Linked DNA regions of Noviherbaspirillum saxi. The protein of the gene in region 2 binds, or shares a complex with, the protein of the main gene of each other region. Links are inferred from orthologs where the notes say so. Each region holds a gene or a part of one and is shown on either strand. Other genes may lie near its edges.

Region 1 (3,065 bases), 1.4 Mb from region 2 along the record:
ACCGCATAGGTATAGGGATGAAAACCCATGTTGTCGAGATTTTGCGCCAGGGTCGCAGCGGCATGCGGGTTATGCGCGACGTCCAGCACGATGGCAGGACGGCCCGGCAGCACCTGGAACCGGCCCGGCAGATCCACCAGGGCCAGACCGGTGCGCACTTCCTGGGCACCAACCGGCAGACGGTCGCGCAAGGCTTCCAGCGCGGCCAGCACGGCGGAGGCGTTCAACAACTGGTTCGCTCCGCGTAGCGCGGGATAGCCCAAGGAGTTGCGGCGCTGCGCACGGCCGCCGTAGTTCCACTGCTGCTTGTCGCCCGAATAATTGAAATCATGGCCAAACAACCACAGGTCCGCGCCGATCGCCTTCGCATGATCGATCAGCGATTGCGGCGGGACCGGGTCGCCGCAGATCGCGGTGCGGCCCGGACGGAAAATACCGGCCTTTTCGAAACCGATTTTTTCGCGCGTGTCGCCGAGGTATTCGGTATGGTCGATGTCCACGCTGGTGACAATGGCAACGTCGGCGTCGATCACATTGACCGCGTCGAGGCGGCCGCCGAGACCCACTTCAAGGATGACCGCATCCAGTCCGGATTGCGCGAACAGGCGCATGATGGCCAGCGTGGTGAATTCGAAATATGTCAGCGATACATCGCCGCGCTTTTCTTCGACCGCCGCGAACTGGTTGACCAGCGCGTCGTCGGTCGCCGGCTCGCCATGAACACGCGCGCGCTCGTTGAAATCGATCAGGTGCGGCGAGGTATACACGCCGACGCGATAGCCGGCCTGCATCAGGATCGCTTCGAGCATCGCACAGGTGGAACCCTTGCCGTTGGTGCCGCCGACGATGATGACCGGGCAGTCGAAATGAATGCCGAGCCGGTCTTTCACCTGCGCGACGCGCTCCAGTCCCATGTCGATTGCCTTGGGATGCATGGTTTCGAGCAGGCTGAGCCAGCCGGACAGTGTGGTGGGATGGCTTTGCATGAGAATGTAATGGCGTATGGCTGAAAGTAAAAAGCCCGGACCTTGCTGCAGTCCGGGCTGTCTGGTTCATGCGGCGATCAGGCCAGCACTTCTGCCGGCTGGTTCTGCAGCAGTGCCAGCAGGCGGGCGATTTCTTCACGCATCTTGCGACGGTCGACAATCATGTCGACGGCCCCCTTTTGCACCAGGAATTCGGCGCGCTGGAAACCTTCCGGCAGTTTTTCACGCACAGTGTTTTCAATCACGCGCGGACCTGCAAAACCGATCAGGGCTTTGGGCTCGGCAATCACGACATCGCCCATGAAAGCGAACGAAGCAGATACGCCACCCATGGTCGGATCGGTCAGCACGGAAATGAAAGGCAGCTTTTTCTCGGACAGCTTGGTCAGCATCGATGTCGTTTTTGCCATTTGCATCAACGACAGCAAGCCTTCCTGCATGCGCGCGCCACCGGTTGCGGTGATGCAGATGAAAGGCACCTTCTGCTCCAGCGCGACCTGTGCGCCGCGTACGAATCTTTCGCCGACGACCGAACCCATCGAGCCGCCCATGAATTCGAATTCGAAGCAGGCGACAACGACCGGCAGGGTCATGATGGCACCGCCCATGACGATCAGCGCATCGGTTTCGCCGGTGGCTTCCATCGCGTCCTTCAGGCGATCGGGATATTTCTTGCTGTCCTTGAACTTGAGCGAATCGACGGGCAAGGCTTCCTGGCCGATTTCATAGCGGCCGCCGGCGTCGAGCAGCGCATCGAGTCGCTCCCGCGCGCGGATGCGCATATGGTGATCGCACTTCGGGCAGACATGGATATTGGATTCCAGGTCGGTGCGGTATAGCACGGCTTCGCAGGACGGGCACTTTACCCACAAGCCTTCAGGCACCGATTTGCGGGTTGCGGAATCGGAACGCTGAATCCGCGGGGGAAGCAATTTTTCAAGCCAGCTCATGTGACCTCATCTCGATTTTGTTGCGGCATTGTACCGCTCACCTTGCCTTCCGCCAATATCGGCCGATGGTCTGGTTCTTTCCGGTTCAGTGGCAAATATGTCACTTGATCTCGTCAAGGGCTTGGCGAATACCGGAAATAAACGTCTGCACTACTTCCACAGCGCGTTCGCGCGGCGTATTTTCCAATTCCTGGATAATGCGACTGCCGATGACCACGGCGTCCGATACCGAGCCGATTGCCTTGGCTGTTGCGCCATCGCGAATGCCAAATCCCACCCCCACCGGCACCTTGACGTGCTTCTTGATCGCCGGGATCTTGTCAGCAACGGCACCCAGATCGAGATGCCCTGACCCGGTCACGCCTTTCAAGGAAACGTAATACACATAGCCACTTGCCACTTTGCCAACCTGCTCGATACGCTCGTCGGTCGAGGTCGGGGCCAGCAGGAAGATAGGATCGAGGCCGTTCGTCTTCATCAGCGTGGAAAAGTCTTCGCACTCTTCCGGCGGATAGTCGACGACGAGTACGCCATCGACTCCAGCGGTTTTGGCGGCTTCGACAAATGCCTGTGCTCCCATGCGTTCGATCGGGTTTGCATATCCCATCAGTACCACCGGCGTGCTCTGATTGGTCGTGCGAAATTCCTGCACGAATTGCAATACGTGCCGCATGCCAACGCCATTTGCCAAGGCGCGCTCCGATGCTCTCTGGATAACCGGACCATCTGCCATTGGATCGGAGAACGGGACGCCGAGTTCGATAATGTCGGCGCCGCCGGCAACCAACGCGTGCATCAGTGGAACGGTCAGGTCGGGTGCGGGATCGCCAGCGGTAATGAAAGGAATGAGACCCTTTTTCTTATTCTCGGCAAGCGCGGTCAAGGTATTCTTGATTCTGGACATGGTAGTGGCTTCTTATCAGGTTGTAGCACCGCATCAACGGTCAGGAATTACTCTTTTTTGATGGCTGACCGTCGCGGCTCTTTTCAGGTTGCATGGACCTGCCGTGCGGAATGTCACGGAGCAGATTTCAGAACTGCTTTTTCATCCGCTCGGCCACCGTATGCATGTCCTTGTCACCACGCCCCGACAGATTAGCGAGCACGATTTTATCCTTGGGCAAGGTAG
Region 2 (3,181 bases):
GATGAAACCGCCGATTGAGGCGCAGCGGGTGTCGGTGCAGATGGGGTATCTTGCGCGAGATCTTCCGGGTGCAGCAGGTTCTCTATGCCGTTGAAGATTTGCTTGCAGGCGCCGCAGCGGACCAGGCCAGCCCGCAGCTTGAGTTGGTCATGCGCGACCCGGAATGTCGTATGGCAATGCGGACATTGGGTTGCGAGGGCCATTTCGATTATTGCGGCGAAGCAGACTGACCGGCGAGCACGACCCAGCCCTCATGTTCGGCCCAGACCGTCATCTTGATGAATGGCGCATAGGCGGCGGCCACTTCATCGGCCTGACGGGTCAGAATGCCGGACAGGACCAGCATGCCGCCGGGCGCGACGCGGGACGACAGCATCGGGGCCATCAGCTTCAGCGGGCTGGACAGGATGTTAGCGACGACGATGCCGAAGGCTTGCGGGTGCGATGCCGACGCAAAGTCTCCCGGCAGGTAGTAATTAATATTGCAGCGATTGCGTTCGCTGTTATAGCGTGCCGATTCGATCGCCTGGGGATCGATATCGACGCCATACACTGCCGCTGCGCCCAGTTTTTCCGCCACCATGGCGAGAATGCCCGAACCGCAGCCATAGTCGAGCACCGACAGGCCCTGCGGCGGATGCGCTTCCAGCCATTCCATGCACAGGCGTGTGGTCGGATGACTGCCGGTACCGAAAGCCAGGCCGGGGTCGAGTTCGAGCACCAGTCCGTTCGGGTCCGGCGCGTCGTGCCAGCTCGGCACCACCCAGATGTTCTTGCCGATATGGATGGGGTCGAACTGCGATTGTGTCAGTCTTACCCAGTCCTGTTCGGCGACCGGCCGCAAGGAATAGTGCGGGACCGGCGCGATGCCGCAGGCGGCAGCGGCATCGGCGACGATCGCCGCGTGGTCGGCGGTTTCGTCGGCCAACGCCACCACCCGGCTATGTTCCCATGCCGCTTCGGCCGGCTCCATCCCCGGCTCGCCGAACAGCGGGCGCTCGGCGTCGGTGCCTTCGTCGGCATCTTCCACCGACACCGACAGCGCACCCGCCTCCATCAATGCATCGGACAGGGCCTCTGCATGGTCGCGTGCGACTTCGATGACGATTTCAGTCCAGCTCATGGTGTTCCTTATTTACTTCGCGCCCTTGGCAAGTGCCTTGGGCAGGTCCGGCTTGGCGGCAAGCTTTTGTTCCAGGTAGTGGATATTCGTGCCGCCTTCGAAGAAGCGTGCATCCACCATCAGCTCGCGATGCAGCGGGATGTTGGTCTGAATGCCTTCGACCACCATTTCCGACAGCGCGATCTGCATGCGACGGATTGCCTGTTCGCGCGTGGCGCCGTAGGCAATGACCTTGCCGACCATGGAGTCATAGGTCGGCGGTACGAAATAGCCGGCGTAAGCATGCGAGTCGACACGAATGCCGGGACCGCCCGGCGCATGCCAGGCAACGATGCGTCCCGGCGACGGCGTGAACTTGAACGGGTCTTCCGCGTTGATCCGGCATTCGATCGCGTGGCCGGACAATTCGATATCGCGCTGGCGGAAACGCAGTTTCTCGCCGGCGGCCACGCGGATCTGCTCTTGCACCAGATCCACGCCGGTGATCATTTCAGTCACCGGATGTTCGACCTGAATGCGCGTATTCATTTCAATGAAATAGAATTCGCCGTTTTCGTAAAGGAATTCGAAGGTGCCCGCGCCGCGATAGCCGATCTTGCGGCAGGCTTCCGCGCAGCGATCGCCGATGCGCTCGATCAGCTTGCGCGGGATGCCGGGCGCCGGTGCTTCTTCGATCACTTTTTGATGGCGGCGTTGCATCGAGCAGTCACGCTCGCCGAGCCAGATCGCGTTCTTGAACTCGTCGGCCAGGATCTGGATTTCCACGTGACGCGGATTTTCCAGATACTTCTCCATATAGACTTCGGGATTGCCGAATGCCGCACCGGCTTCGGTCTTGGTCATCGTGACCGCGTTCAGCAGGGCCGCTTCGGTATGCACCACGCGCATGCCGCGCCCGCCGCCACCGCCCGCTGCCTTGATGATGACCGGATAGCCGACCTTGCGCGCAATGCGAATGATTTCCTTCGGATCTTCCGGCAATGCGCCGTCCGAACCCGGAACGCAGGGAACGCCGGCCTTGATCATGGCATGCTTGGCGGACACCTTGTCGCCCATCAGGCGGATCGATTCCGGACGCGGGCCGATGAAGACAAAACCGGATTTTTCCACGCGCTCGGCGAAATCGGCGTTTTCCGACAGAAAGCCGTAACCGGGATGGATGGCTTCGGCATCGGTGACTTCGGCGGCGCTGATGATCGCCGGCATATTGAGATAGCTGAGCGCGGACGGTGCCGGACCGATACAGACCGATTCGTCGGCCAGCTTGACGTACTTGGCTTCGCGGTCAGCCTCGGAATGGACGACCACGGTCTTGATGCCCATTTCACGGCACGCGCGCTGAATGCGCAGCGCGATTTCACCACGATTGGCGATAAGAATTTTTTCGAACATGGCGGTTGCGTTGTGATGCGTTGGTATGCGTTTAGGGACTGTGTTGCGGTCTGGTCGGCGCGCGACAGGCGTACGCCAGCCGTAAAACGCTTAACCGATCACAAACAGCGGCTGGCCGAATTCCACCGGCTGGCCGTTTTCAACCAGGATTTGCTTGATGACGCCGGATGCGTCGGCATCGATTTCATTGAGCAGCTTCATCGCTTCGATGATGCAGAGAGTATCGCCTTCCTTGACAGTGGCGCCGATCTCGACGAAAGGAGGATTGCCGGGTGCGGATGCGCGGTAGAAGGTGCCGACCATCGGCGACTTGACGATATGGCCTTCCGGCTCGGCCGGTGCGGCAACGGGTGCGCCGGCGGCCTGCGGTGCCGAAGCGGCGGTCGGAACCGACAGTGTATGCGGCATGGATTGCGGTTGCATCATCACGACCTGGCTTTGCGGTGCCCCGGAGGATTTGACGATACGGACTTTGCTTTCGCCTTCGGTGACTTCAAGTTCGGCGATGTCTGATTCGGCGACGAGGTCGATCAGCGTCTTGAGTTTTCGTAGATCCATATGAAATGCCTCAGAATGATATTTTTATTGCAATTGGAGCCGCCACGATTATAAGTGTTCGCGGCGAGATAATGAAAATTAAAGCTTTTTGAGCGCGAAATCGATGGC

What was found.
Region 1: the proteins of accC (region 2) and accD are in contact, whole or in part, in a solved structure (PDB 8UXZ), measured with the Escherichia coli proteins. The link is inferred for Noviherbaspirillum saxi from one-to-one orthologs.

Annotation. Positions count from the first base shown.
Region 1 is NZ_QYUO01000001.1:2,203,931-2,206,995, forward strand. Bases 1-2,740 are described here. They hold accD (acetyl-CoA carboxylase, carboxyltransferase subunit beta), read right to left. Parts: upstream 1,937-2,740; coding sequence 1,064-1,936; downstream 1-1,063. Other genes in these bases: folC (bifunctional tetrahydrofolate synthase/dihydrofolate synthase), read right to left, coding at 1-986; trpA (tryptophan synthase subunit alpha), read right to left, coding at 2,037-2,740. In the rest of the region: more of trpA, read right to left, coding at 2,741-2,840; trpB (tryptophan synthase subunit beta), read right to left, coding at 2,968-3,065.
Region 2 is NZ_QYUO01000001.1:814,267-817,447, forward strand. What follows is about bases 326-3,181. They hold accC (acetyl-CoA carboxylase biotin carboxylase subunit), read right to left. Parts: upstream 2,516-3,181; coding sequence 1,136-2,515; downstream 326-1,135. Other genes in these bases: prmA (50S ribosomal protein L11 methyltransferase), read right to left, coding at 326-1,123; accB (acetyl-CoA carboxylase biotin carboxyl carrier protein), read right to left, coding at 2,606-3,073; aroQ (type II 3-dehydroquinate dehydratase), read right to left, coding at 3,152-3,181. Outside these bases: D3871_RS03955 (DUF3426 domain-containing protein), read right to left, coding at 1-203; more of prmA, read right to left, coding at 209-325. UniProt on the Escherichia coli protein: This protein is a component of the acetyl coenzyme A carboxylase complex; first, biotin carboxylase catalyzes the carboxylation of the carrier protein and then the transcarboxylase transfers the carboxyl group to form malonyl-CoA.